DNA from 3 places in the Kosakonia oryzae genome. Region 1 is predicted to be linked to each of the others. Evidence: predicted binding sites of a transcription regulator. Region 1 holds the regulator's gene; each other region holds the start of a gene.

The links. The regulator Fur, encoded in region 1, represses iron uptake genes when iron is present. The targets are predictions, from matches to a motif close to ATAATAATGAGAACNACTATCAA.
Region 2: the regulator Fur is predicted to act here: its motif matches at 2,923-2,945, upstream of AWR26_RS18960 (TonB-dependent siderophore receptor).
Region 3: the regulator Fur is predicted to act here: its motif matches at 3,322-3,344, upstream of ftnA (non-heme ferritin).

Annotation. Positions count from the first base shown of each region.
Region 1 covers NZ_CP014007.2:3,777,655-3,783,085, reverse strand. Annotated here, with positions in the region: gene AWR26_RS17960 (beta-N-acetylhexosaminidase) at 1-2,135, shown strand, start outside; gene fur (ferric iron uptake transcriptional regulator) at 2,242-2,688, opposite strand; gene fldA (flavodoxin FldA) at 2,978-3,508, opposite strand; gene ybfE (LexA regulated protein) at 3,672-3,956, opposite strand; gene ybfF (esterase) at 4,087-4,860, opposite strand; gene seqA (replication initiation negative regulator SeqA) at 5,043-5,431, shown strand, end outside.
Region 2 covers NZ_CP014007.2:3,977,554-3,982,984, forward strand. Annotated here, with positions in the region: gene AWR26_RS18940 (VOC family protein) at 1-448, opposite strand, end outside; gene AWR26_RS18945 (nuclear transport factor 2 family protein) at 462-911, opposite strand; gene AWR26_RS18950 (SDR family oxidoreductase) at 911-1,660, opposite strand; gene AWR26_RS18955 (LysR family transcriptional regulator) at 1,827-2,732, shown strand; gene AWR26_RS18960 (TonB-dependent siderophore receptor) at 3,153-5,411, shown strand.
Region 3 covers NZ_CP014007.2:2,128,352-2,133,782, reverse strand. Annotated here, with positions in the region: gene AWR26_RS10235 (DUF2766 family protein) at 1-197, opposite strand, end outside; gene azuC (stress response protein AzuC) at 309-392, opposite strand; gene AWR26_RS10225 (MFS transporter) at 606-2,030, shown strand; gene AWR26_RS10220 (RpiB/LacA/LacB family sugar-phosphate isomerase) at 2,070-2,708, opposite strand; gene yecR (YecR family lipoprotein) at 2,953-3,285, shown strand; gene ftnA (non-heme ferritin) at 3,488-3,985, shown strand; gene AWR26_RS10205 (YecH family metal-binding protein) at 4,026-4,265, opposite strand; gene tyrP (tyrosine transporter TyrP) at 4,644-5,431, shown strand, end outside.

The sequences.
Region 1 (5,431 bases):
TCGACGGCCAGTGGAAACGTACGCCGGATGATAAAAACATCCTGATGACCGCTGAAGCACGCTTTGAGAAAAATAGCGACGTAAAAGCGCTGAACCTCTCCACGTTGCGCGGCCAAATTGTCCCCACGCCGCAGGAGGTAAAAATCTCCGGTCAGGATGTGGATCTGAGCAAAGGCGTGAAGCTCGATCTCTCTGCGCTGGGTGCGGATGCGCAGGAAGCCGTGAAGTCGCGCTTCGCGCTGCTGGGCGTCAAAGAGGGCAGTTATCCCATCCGTACAGAGATCGCAGTGAAGGCTTTTGCGGGTGATGAAGCCATATCGGGTGCCTATCAGTTGCATATTGGGGCAAATGAGGCGGTAATCACTGGCTTTGATCAGGCTGGCGTGTTCTACGGCCTGCAATCTTTGCTGTCGCTGATCCCTTCCAGCGGCGAGCAGAAAATTGCACGGCTTGAAGCAAAAGACGCACCGCGCTTTGATTATCGCGGTATTCAGCTTGATGTGGGACGTAACTTCCACAGCAAAGATGCCGTACTGCGCCTGCTGGATCAGATGTCAGCTTATAAGCTGAACAAATTCCACTTTCACCTTACTGATGATGAAGGCTGGCGTATTGAGATCCCCGGTCTGCCTGAGCTGACCGACATCGGCAGTAAACGTTGCCACGATCTGAGCGAGAAAACCTGCCTGCTGCCGCAACTGGGTTCCGGCCCGGACAGCAACAACAATGGCAGCGGCCACTTCAGCCGTACCGATTACATCGACATACTGAAGTACGCGAAAGCGCGACAGATTGAAGTGATCCCGGAAATTGATATGCCGGCGCACGCCCGTGCAGCCGTGATCTCAATGGAAGCACGCTATGACCGCCTGATGAAAGAGGGTAAAGAGAAAGAGGCGAATCAGTACCGTTTGCTTGATCCGACGGACACCTCTAATACCACCGGGGTACAGTTCTATAACCGTACTGGCTATCTGAACCCTTGCCTCGATTCGTCGCGCAATTTCGTCGATAAGGTGATTGGCGAAATCCAGCAAATGCACAAAGAAGCGGGCGTACCGCTGAACACCTGGCATTTTGGCGGTGACGAAGCGAAAAACATCTATCTGGGAGCGGGTTATACCGACCAGAAAAAACCGGAAGCGGGCAAAGGCATCATCGATCAGAGCAACCAGGACAAACCGTGGGCGAAGTCTCAGGTCTGCCAGACCATGGTCAAAGAGGGTAAGGTTGCAGATGTTGAGCATCTTTCCAGCTACTTTGGTATTGAGGTTAGCAAGCTGGTGAAAGCGCACGGTATCGGCACCATGCAGGCATGGCAGGATGGCCTGAAAGATGCCAAAAATGCCGCCGAGTTTGCCACCGATCACGTCAATGTTAACTTCTGGGATACGCTCTACTGGGGCGGTTTCGATTCGGTAAATGACTGGGCGAACAAAGGGTTCCGCGTCATTGTCTCGAACCCGGACTATGTTTACCTCGACTTCCCGAACGAAGTCCACCCGGCGGAAAGCGGCTACTACTGGGGCACGCGCTTTAGCAATGAGCGCAAGATCTTCAGCTTTGCGCCAGACAACATGCCGCAAAATGCTGAAACCTCACTGGATCGTGATGGCAATCCATTCAACGCGAAATCAGATAAACCATGGCCTGGAGCCTATGGTCTTTCTGCTCAGCTGTGGAGTGAAGTGGTACGTACCGACAACCAGATGGAGTACATGATTTATCCACGCATGATTGCGGTCGCAGAACGTGCCTGGCACCGCGCCGGTTGGGAACAGGATTATCAGGCCGGTCGCGAGTACAAAGGCGGTGAAACTCATCTGGTCGATGTAAAAGCGCTGGATAAAGACTGGACCCGCTTTGCAAATCTGTTAGGTCATCGTGAACTGGCAAAACTGGACAAAGCCGGTATCAACTATCGCCTGCCTGTACCGGGCGCGCGCGTGGTTGGCGGCAAGCTGGAAGCCAATACCAGCTTCCCGGGAATGGTCGTGGAATATTCTACGGACGGCGGTAAAAACTGGCTGCGTTATGATGATAAAGCGCGTCCGCAGGTAAGCGGGGAAGTGCAGATCCGTACCGCCAGCCCGGACGGCAAACGTTTCAGCCGTGTGGATAGTGTGAAAGCGTAATTATTGTTGAAGTAATCTGCCCGGCGGCGAAAACCTGTCGGGCATTTTTGTTTCTGCAGGGCAAAAAAAAAGCCAACCTTAAGGTTGGCTTGAGTATGAAAAGGGGTTATTTCGCGTCGTGCGCGTGTTCATCTTCGCGGCAGTCACCCTCGGCGCAGTGGCCATACAGGTAAAGACTATGGTTCGTCAGACGAATGCCATGTTTCGCGGCGATTTCACGCTGGCGCGCTTCGATGGAATCATCACTGAATTCGATCACTTTGCCGCAGTCGAGGCAAATCAGATGATCGTGGTGATGTTGCTGAGTCAGTTCAAAAACGGATTTCCCGCCTTCGAAATTATGACGGGTCACAATGCCGGCGTCGTCAAACTGGTTCAGTACACGATATACTGTTGCCAGCCCGATCTCTTCGCCCATGTCGATCAGTCGTTTATATAAATCTTCCGCACTGACATGATGGTTATCCGGTTCCTGAAGCACTTCCAGGATTTTTAACCGAGGAAGCGTGACTTTCAGGCCAGCCTTCTTTAATGCGGTATTGTTGTCAGTCATGCGGAATCTGTCCTGTTGCTATACGATTCACTTCCTCAATGGAAGTTAGAAGGAATGCACCTGGGATAATGCGTCTCATTATAGAACTGCCATGGCTAAATGAAAACTGCAAGTCCTCAAGTAAAGTAAGCTTTTAAAACGTGGTGTCACCAGCAACTCCTGTGCTTCATGACACCACTTTAGCAGGGCTTATTGTACAGCGATGGAGAAAAAAGTTAAAAATTTGTAGCAATTATTTCCATTGCTTTTACCTATTAATACTACGTAACCCACAGATTACGCCGTAAAATCAGGCATTGATGATGTCATCAAGGTGCAGCTCTTCGCGAACTTGCTTAACCCATTTTTGTACACGTTCTGCGGTCATTTCTGGCTGACGATCTTCGTCAATCGCCAGACCAACGAAATGGTCATCATCCACCAGCCCTTTAGAGGCTTCGAAATGGTAGCCTGCAGTTGGCCAGTGGCCCACGATGGTCGCGCCGCGCGGCTCAATAATATCGCGGATCGTACCCAGCGCATCGCAGAAATACTCTGCATAGTCTTCTTGATCGCCGCAGCCAAACAGCGCAACTAACTTACCATTAAAATCAATCTCTTCCAGCGTCGGGAAGAAATCATCCCAGTCGCACTGCGCTTCGCCATAATACCAGGTCGGAATGCCGAGCAACAGAATGTCATATCCTTCGATATCTTCCTTGCTGCTCTTGGCAATGTCATGTACGTCGGCAACGTCCTTACCAAGCTGACTCTGAATCATTTTCGCAATATTTTCGGTGTTGCCGGTGTCGCTGCCGAAGAAAATACCTGTAATTGCCATGAGTAAAATAACCTCTTGAAACCTAATGAATATGATGGTGGCGCTCTGCCCACAGATAAGGGCAATCATAGCAGAACAGAGAAGCGCGCGAAAACAGCTATCGCCGCGGAGTGCACTGTATGACACATGAAAACGTAAAAATAAGAGAGGTGATTCGGAGTAATTACTTTCCGCGCAATGCGCTCAACTGTGCCAGCAGCATCTCTTCGATAAGTTCGCTGCGGCTCATGTCACGCGCATCGGCAAGTTCGTTTAACGCATCAACGGCTTCCACGTTCAGTTTTAACTCGACGCGTTTAAGCCCACGAACTTTATCGCGTTTTAGCTGATTGCGTTTGTTGATGCGTAACTGTTCATCACGCGAGAGCGGATTCGTCTTCGGCCGTCCCGGGCGACGCTCATTCGCGAACAGATCCAGGGTTGTACGGTCCGTTTGTTCTTTAGCCATGTTTAAGCATACTACGGGAAAGACAAGCAATCGGGCTGCCGCCCGGGCTGAATAGCGCGCCATCATACATCAGCATAACGGGCGCGCCAACGGGCGGACGCGTTCTGGCGACCGGTCGCCGCCTTTTTAATCAGTTTGACTTTTCAGCGAGATAACGATTAATTGCCCGCATCACCGCTTCAGGTTTTTCCGCATGCACCCAGTGGCCGGCGCCAGCAATCACATGCGCGCGCGCCTGCGGGAACTGTTCAAGCAAAGCGCTCCGGTACTGCTCTGTAACGTAAGGGGAGTTGCCGCCGCAGACAAACAGTGCCGGATAAGGCCATGCGGGAATGGTTTCCCAGCCGACAATATGCGGATATTGCTCCCACAACACCGGCACATTGAAACGCCACGCCCCCTCAACAAACGATTTCAGCAGAAACTGGATTACGCCTTCTTCTTTTATATGCTCGCGCATTAGCGAAGCCGCTTGCTGGCGCGTAGTGACCCGCGCGTCAGTGACCGCATTGATCGCGGCAAATATCTCGTCATGGCGGCGAACGTGGTAATCGACCGGTGCAATATCAATCGCCACCAGCTTTTCTACGCGCTCCGGCGCCAGCGCCGATAGCGCCATCACGGCTTTGCCGCCCATTGAGTGACCAATAAAGAGAGCTTTGTCGATGTGATGGTCATCCAGCGTATCCAGCAGATCTTGCGCCATTGCCGGATAGTTCATTTCGTCGGAACGGGGGGAAAGACCGTGGTTGCGCATATCAACCTGCACCACGTCGTACTCCTGCACCAGTTCGCGTGCCAGTACGCCGAGGTTATCAAGGCTACCAAACAGTCCATGGACAAGGACGACAGGAGAATTGTTGTGCGGATGTTGTGCAGATTGCGCTCGCGTATTCAATTTCATAGGAAAGTTCTTTTTTTCACTCTGGCGGGTTAGGTTATTATGGTGAACATTCTGCCGCCCGGCTGCAAGGTTAAGAATTACTCTTACTTTTGTCGCCATCCTGGTTTGACGCTATCCGCTGTTGAGATTTCACTTTATAATCCCAACACTTGTATTCAGATTAGATATAGCACTGGATTAAGATGAAAACGATCGAAGTTGATGATGAGCTCTACAGTTATATTGCCAGCCATACTAAGCATATCGGCGAGAGCGCATCCGACATTTTACGGCGCATGTTGAAATTTTCTGCCGTATCACCGGCACAGCCTGCTGCTTCTCTTGCACCGGTAAAAGAGCCGCGTACCGTCGTTGCTGTCGAAGGCATCAAACCGGCCAATACCGCAAAAGATAAAGTCCGCGCCGTGCGTGAACTGCTCCTCTCTGATGAATATGCCGAGCAGAAAAAGGCCGTCAATCGTTTCCTGATGGTGCTGTCTACCCTCTATTCACTCGACGACAAAGGCTTTACGGAATCCACTGAATCACTGCACGGGCGCACAAGAGTATACTTTGCCATCAATGAGCAAAC
Region 2 (5,431 bases), 200 kb from region 1:
CCGCGGTATCGCCGCTGGTCATCGTCATCGGCTCACCGCTAATGGCAATCCCTTTCGACTTGAGCCAGGCCACGCCGCCCTGAATATCATCGGTGTAAAACGCAATGTGCGAGGCACCGATATCCTGCATCGCTGGCATCTGCATGCTGCCGTTGGCGTCCTGATAAGCGAACAATTCAATGTTCGCGCCATTGCCACAGCGGATCATGGCAATCGTCACGCTGCCGGTCAGCGGTTTGCCATCCGGCGAGGGCAGTTTTTCCAGCGCGAACGGACCGATTTGCGTGGCGGGCACGCAGCCGAACGTGTCATGAAAGAAGGTTTCCGCCTGTTTCAGATCCGGCACGCTAATGCCGACGTGATCGATTCCGGCTGTTTTGATCCCGGCGGCCTGCGTCAGACCGCTCAATCCCAGCAGCACGCTGAGCAGTAATAAAGGGCGTTTCATGGGGCTTTTCCGCTTAGGGTTGATTGATAAACACATGGGCGCTGGCGATACGGCCATCGCGAACGGTGAAAATGTCTTCGCCGTGAACCAGGCCTGGATTGCCCTGCGGGCCATAGCTCCAGGTCACGCGGCCTAATCCGTGATTCCATGTTACCGGGGCCGGATGGAAGACAAAGCCCGGATGCTCACGCTGGACGCGGGCAATTAATGCCACAACCTGCTGGTAACCGGTGGCGATGTCGGCGTAATCGGCGACATAAACGTCTTCGGTATAAACCTCGCCAAAGCTGCTGATACGCGGCTGCGGATCGTTCCAGATGGCAAAGTGTTTATCGATCAGTTGCTGGGCGATGTGCAGTTCAGGTGATTTCATCTCTTTATGCTCCGTTGTCTGTGCACGGGCCAGCGGCAGCACCATCAACGCTGCCAGCGCCAGCCCGCGAAAAGTGAGGGCGTTGACCATCAGATTTGCGCCATGCCGCCATCGACAAACAGCTCTGCGCCATTGATAAAGCTGGAGGCATCCGACGCCAGGAAAGCCACCACTTTGCCGACCTCTTCCGGTTCACCAAGACGGCCCAGCGGCACTTGCGCAGCCAACGCGTCAAACAGCCCCTGACGGTGTTCATCCGGGACTAAATCGCCAAGACCCGGAGTGCGGATGGGGCCAGGGCTGACCACGTTGACGCGGATACCACGGCCTTGCAGATCCAGCGACCACGAGCGGGCAAAGTTACGTACGGCGGCTTTACTGGCGCTGTAGACGCTAAAATTGGCTGTCCCTTTGATCGACACCGTGGAGCCGGTCAGCACAATCGATGCGCTATTCACTAACAGCGGCAGCGCTTTCTGTACGGTAAACAGCACCCCGCGTACGTTGGTGGCAAAAATGCGGTCGAAATGCTCTTCGGTAATCGACCCTAGCGGCAACATATCGCCGCCCCCGGCGTTGGCGTGGAGGATGTCCAGCCGACCGGCGCTTTTGGCGATTTGCGCATACACCGCGTCGAGATCCGCCGGAACTGATGCATCCGCACGGATGCCGGTTACGTTGGCGCCCACTTCCGCGATGGCAGCATCCAGCTCTTTCTGCCGACGGCCGGTAATAAAGACACGTGCGCCCTGGGCTACCAGCTCTTTCGCCGTCGCCAGCCCGATACCGCTGGTACCGCCAGTGACAAGGGCAATTTTTCCGCTCAGTTGTTTCGTCATTTTTCTGTTCCTCAGTTTGGGTTTTAGGGTTTACCGGCGGTCAGCAGGGCTGACGTCTTCGGTATGGCGCTACTGTAGCGCTGGCGTTTTTATTGAAAAATACCGAAAAATGAAAATGACTATTCACTGTGGTGTATAATCAGCTTTCACGAACAAAGGGGGACGTATGGATCAGTTGCAGGCAATACGGGCCTTTGCCCGCGTGGTAGAAGCCGGGAATTTTACCCGGGCGGCAGATTCACTGGAGATGCCCAACGCCACGCTGAGCAAACTGGTGCAGGAGCTGGAAGCGCACCTCGGCGTGCGATTGTTGCAGCGTACCACCCGCCGGGTGACGGTGACGCCGGAAGGACGCGACTATTACGACAAAACCGCGCGCATTCTGCGCGATCTGGAAGATATCGATACCTCCTTTAACAGCGTGCGCAGCCATCCGCGGGGCCAGTTACGTATTGACGTCGGTGGCTCCACGGCGCGCGATGTACTGATCCCGGCGCTGCCGGAGTTTCTGGCGCGCTACCCGGATATCCGTATCGATCTTGGCGTTTCTGACCGCGCAGTGGATCTGATTAGCGACAATGTGGACTGCGTGATCCGCGGCGGCCCGCTGGATAACTCCTCGCTGATCGCCCGCCAGATTGGCGCCGCAACGCTGCTGACCTGCGCCACGCCCGCGTATCTGAAAGCCTTTGGCACGCCCGCCTACCCGGATGAGCTGAAAAATGGTCACCGGCTAGTAAGTTATCTGTCGCCGCAAACCGGCAGAGCCTTCCCCCTCCGTTTTGAGCGCGACGGCGAAAAGTGTGAAATCAAGGTCGATCACCGCATCGGCGTAAACGAGAGTAACGCCCATCTGGCCGCCGGTATGGCCGGATTGGGGATTATTCAGACTTTCAGTTATGCGCTGGAAAGTGCGCTGAAGAGCGGCGCGCTGGTGGAAATTTTGCGCCCGTGGCGCCCCGCACCCTACCCCTTCCATGTGGTTTATCCGCAAAACCGCCATGTGACGCATCGCCTGCGGGTTTTTATTGACTGGCTGCTGGAAAGTTTCCCGAAAAATGTCGGCCGCTAATGTCAGCATATTATTTTCGTGACTCAAGGAATAACAAAGTGAATAATGAAGAGAATTTGAAAATATTACGAATTAACAATGAAGGTTTATTTTTATTATTTACCAACCTCACATATCAACTTTAAAAAATATTTATAACTCATTGATTATAAATCATATTTAAATTCTTAAATTTTGAATAACTATTATCTTGATAATGAATTTCATTTCTATTAACGTCATTCGCGCATGATGAGGATTCTCTGGCGAATAACGTTTTCCTCATCGTGCAAATAATCCCTCTCGTTTTTACTCATTTACTGACGCAGATAACCGCCGCAGTCCGGGCATTTATTCTCTTTTTTATGCCACGGCTCAGGGAGGCGTCACTACGCCCGAAAAAAGCGAGAACCGCACACATAAAAATACAGGGAATATGGCATGAAACACGCTTCACATTACCCACTGGCCATGCTGATTCACTTGGCGCTGTGGGGTCTGGCGCTTCCGATACAGGCCGCTGACACCAGTAATACGTCTGAGCAAACCGCGACGGACACAACCAAAACGCAGGAAGATACGCTGGTGGTAACCGCCGCCAAACAGACGTTGCAGGCTTCCGGCGTCTCGACCATCACCGCCGAACAAATCCGCAAACACCCGCCCGCCCGCGATGTCTCTGAACTGATCCGCACGCAGCCTGGCGTCAACCTGACCGGCAACTCCACCAGCGGCCAGCGCGGAAATAATCGGCAGATCGACATCCGGGGTATGGGGCCGGAAAACACGCTGATTCTGGTGGATGGCAAACCGGTGACCAGCCGTAATTCCGTGCGCTATGGCTGGCGTGGCGATCGCGATAGCCGTGGCGATAGCAACTGGGTACCGGCGGAAATGATCGATCATATCGATGTGATCCGTGGCCCGGCCGCCGCGCGCTACGGCAACGGCGCGATGGGCGGCGTAGTGAATATCATTACCAAACCCACTACCGGTGAATGGCACGGTTCATGGAACACTTATCTGAATGCGCCGCAGCACCGCAAAGAGGGTTCGACGAAACGCACCAACTTCAGCCTGAACGGCCCGCTTTCCGATACCGTCAGCTTTAATTTGTGGGGCAATCTGAGCAAAACCCAGGCCGACGCACAGGACATCAACTCCGGCCACGAAGCCGCACGCACCGGCACCTATGCCGGTTCTTATCCGGCAGGCCGTGAAGGAGTGATTAATAAAGATATTCACGGCAAAGTGCGCTGGGAATTCGCTCCGATGCAGGCACTGGAGTTTGAATCCGGCTACAGCCGTCAGGGCAACCTGTACGCAGGCGATACGCAAAACACCAACACCAGTACGCTGGTGAAAAGTATGTACGGCAAAGAGACCAACCGCCTTTACCGCCAGAACTGGGGCGTGACCTGGACCGGCGGCTGGGACAATGGCGTAACAACCAACACCTACGCGCAGTATGAACGCACCCGCAACTCCCGGCTTGGCGAAGGGCTGGCTGGCGGCACGGAAGGGATCTTCTCCAGCGATAAGTTCTTCGATATTGATCTTTCCGATGTGCTGCTACACAGCGAGGTCAATATTCCGTTTACGCTGGGCGTCGATCAGAACCTGACGATCGGCACCGAGTGGAACCAGCAGCGCATGAAAGATGGCGTTTCGACAACCCAGTCGCTCTCTTACGGATCGATTGATGGCGTCAGCAGCACCAATCGCAGCCCTTACTCCAGCGCGGAGATCTTCTCGCTATTTACCGAAGACAATATCGCCCTTACCGACAGCACCATGCTGACACCGGCGCTGCGCTTTGATCACCATTCGATCGTCGGCAACAACTGGAGCCCGTCTCTGAACCTGTCGCAAGGGCTGGCGGAAGACTGGACGTTGAAACTGGGGATTGCACGCGCCTATAAAGCGCCGAATCTTTATCAGCTCAACCCAAACTACATTCTCTATAGTAATGGCCAGGGATGCTATGCCAGCAGTTCAGCCTGCTATCTGATGGGTAACAGCGACCTGAAAGCCGAGACCAGCGTTAACAAAGAGATCGGCATCGAGTACAAACACAACGGCTTCCAGGGTGGCATCACTTACTTCCGCAACGATTACCACAACAAGATCGAATCCGGTTATTCCGCCGTCGGTACCGCCAGCAATGGCACCACCAATATTTATCAATGGGAAAACGTGCCCAAAGCATTAGTAGAAGGGCTGGAAGGCACGCTGAATGTTCCGGTTAGCGAAAGCGTCAACTGGAGCAACAATATGACATGGATGCTGCAAAGCAAGAACAAAACCACGGGCGATCGTCTGTCGGTGATCCCGCAATTTACCCTGAACTCGACGCTGGCCTGGCAGGTTCGCGACGATTTGTCGCTACAAAGCACCTTTACCTGGTACGGACGGCAGAAACCCAAACGCTTCAACTATAAAGGTGAGGCGGTTTCCGGCAGTGAGTTGAATGAAGTCAGCCCTTACAGTGTGGTCGGTCTGAGCTCGACCTGGACGGTGAACAAAAACCTGAGCATGACCGGCGGCGTGGACAATATCTTTGATATCCGCCACTACCGCGCCGGTAATGCGCAAACCACCGGCAACAGCACCACCGGTGCTTACCTGTACGGCGCAGGCGCAGAAACATATAACGAATCAGGGCGCACCTTTTATGTTAGCGTGAACACGCATTTCTGATGTCATCATCAAAGCCGGAA
Region 3 (5,431 bases), 1.6 Mb from region 1:
TGGATTGCACGGCGGGTAACCGGGTCGGTCGCTGCCGGGTGGGTAGTAAAATCGATGCTCTTAAGCTGGTGAGACATTTTCTCACGCACTTCAACCGGCGCGATGACGTCGATAACGTCGAGGATCTGTTTGATGACGAGCTGACAGGCAACGATATCGGATACCAGTTCCTGGTCGGCGGAGAGATTCTGTGACATAGGCGCTCCTTTAATAAAGTGCGCCATAGTAGCGGGAATTCATGCGTATGAGTAGGCCTGACCGCCGGACGACGGGCATAAAAAAACCTGCTTCAGCAGGTTTTTTTATCATCAGAACATAGCGCCTGGCGGTACGTCTTTGAAAGTTTTGCAGTAGGTTTCAAACATGTGCTTCAGAATCTTACGCAGTTTCATTTTTTGCTCCGGCGATTTGTTATGCAGGTGTTACGTCTCAATGCGTACATAATATGACCCCCATCACAAAAATCAATCGTCATGTGATAGAAATCACGTTTCAAAAAATAAAAGCAGCGTAGCTTTGTTAAAAATTTAATTATAAATCCTGCGGTTAGCGTGCTAAAAATTTTTTTAGCATTCTCAATTATTTTTGCAGATGGCAGACCCACAATGAGTGAAAGCACCCTTTTGCGGAAGACTGGAGGTCTTTCTCCCGCTGCGCTACTGGTAGCCGGCGCTTTCTTTATGGAGTTTATCGACGGCACGGTAATCGCTACCGCTCTGCCAGATATGGCAAAAACGTTTGGTGTCGAAGCCGTTGCGCTAAACATCGGTATCAGTGCTTATTTAATTACCCTTGCTGTGCTGATCCCGGCCAGCGGCTGGATCGCCGATCGCTTTGGCGCGCGCAATGTCTTTTCGCTGGCGCTGGCTATCTTCACCATTGCGTCAATATTGTGTGGACTGTCGACCAGCGTAGAGATGTTTGTCAGCATGCGTATTTTGCAGGGCATAGGCGGCGCATTGATGGTGCCGGTTGGGCGCCTCGCCGTACTGCGCACCACGCCAAAACATCAGCTTATTACCGCCATCGCCACGCTCACCTGGCCCGCGCTGGTCGCGCCGATCATCGGCCCGCCGCTGGGCGGATTTATCACGCATTACGCTGACTGGCGTTGGATCTTCTTTATTAATGTGCCGCTGGGAATTATGGCGATTTTGCTGGCGTTGCGCATCATTCCCAATATTCGTGAAGAGGAGCGGCGCCCGTTCGATTTGCCGGGGTTTATCGCCACGTCTGTGGCGATGGTCAGCCTGGTTTATGCCATGGAGGATTTAGGCGCAGAGCAGCCGCAAGGCGTGCTGACCGGCGGATTGCTGGTTCTGGGCGGTTTAACGCTGGCCTTTACCTTGCGCCATTTCCGGCGTGCGCAATGGCCGATGATCCGGCTGGATGCGCTGCAGGTGCCGACATTTCGCGTGACGATGTACGGCGGCTCGCTGTTTCGCGCATCAATAAGCGCCGTCCCTTTTCTGCTGCCGCTGCTGTTTCAGGTCGGTTTTGGTATGGATCCGTTCCACGCCGGGCTGCTGGTGCTGGCAGTATTTGCCGGTAACCTGACGATCAAACCCGCCACGACACCGCTGATTCGCTGGCTGGGCTTTAAAAAATTGCTGCTGATTAACGGCACGCTGAATGTGCTGGCGCTGCTGGCCTGCGCATTTCTTACCTCAGCAACGCCTGGCTGGCTCACCTTTGTGGTGCTGTTCCTGGGCGGCGTCTTCCGTTCGGTACAGTTTACCGGCGTCAGCACCCTCGCCTTTGCCGATGTTCCGTCGCCACAAATGAGTTATGCCAATACGCTGTTCAGTACCGCCACGCAACTGGCTGTCGGCCTGGGTATCACGCTTGGTGCGATTGGTATTCGTATTGGTGAACATGTCAGTGAGTGGCTGCATATCACTGGCGTTGAAGGGATCAGTTTCCGGCTGGCGTTTGTGTTTATCGCGCTGATTTGCCTGGTTGGCCTGTTTGATACGTTGCGCCTGACCAAAGATGCCGGAAGCGCCGTATCGCAGAAGAAAAAAGCGTAAAGAGAGCGCCGCAACCCGTCCAGCTGCGGCGGTTTTTTATCAGGCCAGCACTTCGCGAACGAACGCTTCAATCTCTTTGTTCTGGCAGTGTTCAAAGAAGCACTGCTGGAAGCGCTCGCCGGAGACGGCCGTTTTCACCAGTTCACGGTCAATAGCGCGCAGGGAATCAAGGTAATTGTCTTTCACCACTGCAGCTTTTACCTGGTTCAGGATCCCGGCATTACGCACCTGCGGCTCTTTACGCTCCGGCGGATAACCTTCGCCTTTACGACCGGTAAAGGCTTTTTCAAAAATAAAGCGCACGTTCAGTTCCGCGCCCCAGCCAAAACCTTTCGCAAACGGCAGCGATAACGCATTACCGTTGTTGATCTGGGCAAAGAGGAACGCATCTGCTGGATCAATACAGTAGCCGCACACTACGCCCGGATGAATGTTCAGCGACATCAGCGCGCCCTGCCCGGTACCGCAGCCGGTGACGACAAAATCCACCGCTTTCGCGTTCAGCAGAATACTTGCCATAATGCCCAGGTGGATGTAGGTCAGATGATGGTCATTCTCGTCGCTCATGCCGACGTTAAACACCGGGAAATCTTTTTCATCGGCAACGGCTTTCAGCTCTTTCAGAATGATGGCGTTTTTAGCCGCCTGACTGTTTTCCATCATCAGTGCAATTTTCATTTTTGATCTCCTGTGAACGTGCTTCAGATAGCAAAGGTTGGATAAACCATACTATCTGGCAAACATACTTTCAAATTTAATGAAAAATTGTTTTAAAAATCAAAAGCAGGTTCACAGTTTTGCCTCACTCCCTCGTTATTTCGCCGTCGCGATTAGTAGCGCCAGTTCCACGGGTTATTCTGCCGATTGCCCTCTGAGCCGCACGTTAAGATGAGAACATGCCAAAATGAATCAGAGTGATTTCATGAAGAAAATTTTTGTTGCCGCCTCGCTGCTGCTGCTTGCTGGCTGTACTCTCACTAAAGAGGCGGAAGTCAGCAGCGTGGATACCACCAGTGGTCTGGTGCGTCTGAGTTATAACCAGTCGATGATGCAAACCGCGAATTACGATCAATACACCGCACAAGGAACGGCTAACAAGCAGTGCCAGCAGATGGGTTACGCTACGGCAGTGCCTTTCGGCCAGCCGATCGAAACGTGTAGCCTGATCAGCGGGTCAGTTTGCATGAATACAAAAGTCACTATTCAATATCAATGCCGCGGCATGGCCTTTTCTCATACCGCGGGCAGTTGGTAATTTCCGGGCCGGCAATCATGCTGGCCTGCACATTTATTAATAATCAAAACAATTCTCATTTATTTAATTAACCGCTGCAATGCGTGTTATTCTCATTCACTTCGTGAATAGATGATTTTTCATTTAACCTTTTGCAAATAATTAAATAACAAATTATAGTGGCCGCTCCACTATTCTATTTTTATATTTTCGGAGCCGCGCCATGTTAAAAGCAGAGATGATTGAAAAACTAAATGAGCAAATGAATCTGGAACTGTTTTCTTCTCTGCTTTACCAGCAGATGAGCGCATGGTGCAGCTACCACAGCTTTGAAGGCGCCGCGGCTTTCCTGCGCCGTCACGCGCAGGAAGAGATGACGCACATGCAGCGTCTGTTTGACTACCTTACGGATACCGGCAGCCTGCCGCGCATCAATACTATCGAATCACCGGTTGCCGATTATGCCTCGCTGGATGTGCTGTTTCGCGCCACTTACGAACATGAACAACTGATCACGCAGAAAATTAATGAACTGGCGCACGTTGCTATGACCTCTCAGGATTATCCAACCTTTAATTTCCTGCAATGGTATGTTGCCGAACAGCACGAAGAAGAGAAATTGTTTAAATCGGTTATCGATAAATTAACGCTGGCGGGTAAAAGCGGCGAAGGTTTGTATTTCATCGATAAAGAACTGGCGACGCTGGATTCGCAGAACTAATTACGCAGGCGGTAAATAATACTCTTTACCGCCTTTTTTATTAATGTTTGCAGATTTTACTTTCGTGAGTGGAAAACCCCTCTTCAGCCGGAATAAATTTTCCGCGCGCCGCTAAAAAGGTCACTAATTCCGCCGCCGTCATTCCCTCTGCTGAGCAAGTATGAAAACGCGCCGTTTCCCCAAAGCGGGCCGTAATGGCCGCAGCGAGACTCTCTGTGGTGTAATGTTCGCCTGATGCAATCATCATATTCAGTACTTCATGACCATGTATTGATGCCATAAATCCTCCTCACAAAAGGTGCATCATAAACACAACATTATCTGTAGATGTTGCGTTAAGACAGGTTTACATGCATCTGGTCCAGCACCAGTCCTGCTTATTTACAGCCTGACAGAAGTAGCGATCGTTTTCCGTTTCCAGCGCGATTTCATGATCGAAAAAGAGATCGGTTAACTACTTGCCGTTTTCGATGCTCCACTCATCTTCCTTTAACCCTTGGGCAAAGTTTCACCATCAGAATTTGTTTGTACAGATGGCTCAAAAAACATCGTAAATATATCGTTACACTCTATGTAACGGTCGTTTGACGAAACTACTGAATTATCTTAATCTGCGCCGCAGTTTAGGCTAGTAGTGTGTTTTATTGCAGAGGAAAGCGTGAAGAATCGAACACTTGGGAGTGTTTTTATCGTCGCCGGTACCACGATCGGCGCAGGGATGTTGGCAATGCCGCTGGCAGCAGCTGGCGTTGGGTTTGCCACCACTTTCGGGTTACTTATCGCGCTGTGGGGGGTGATGTGTTACACCGCCCTGCTCTTGCTGGAGGTTTATCAGCATGTTCCCGCCGATACCGGTCTGGGCTCACTGGCGAGGCGTTATCTTGGGCGCTATGGGCAGTGGATAACAGGTTTCAGTATGATGTTCTTAATGTACGCGCTGACCGCAGCGTACATCAGCGGCGCAGGAGAGTTGCTGGCGTCCAGCATCAGCCAGTGGTTTAACGTTGCGCTTTCGCCAGTCGCCGGTGTGCTGCTGTTCACTCTTGTTGCCGGTGGTGTCGTATGCGCTGGTACTTCGCTTGTCGATCTGTTTAACCGCTTTCTTTTCAGCGCCAAACTCCTGTTCCTCGTGGTGATGCTGGCGCTGTTAATGCCGCACGTTCATCGCGCGAATTTGCTGACCATGCCGTTGGAAAAAGGACTGGCGCTGTCGGCAATTCCTGTGATCTTCACCTCGTTTGGTTTTCACGGTAGCGTACCGAGCATCGTCAGTTATATGGGCGGCGATATCCGCAAATTGCGCAAAATATTTATCATCGGTAGCGCCATTCCGCTGGTGGCCTATATTTTCTGGCAGCTCGCAACGCTTGGCAGTATTGATTCGTCAACGTTTATGGGGCTGCTGGCCAGCCAGGCAGGATTAAACGGGTTGCTGCAAGCATTACG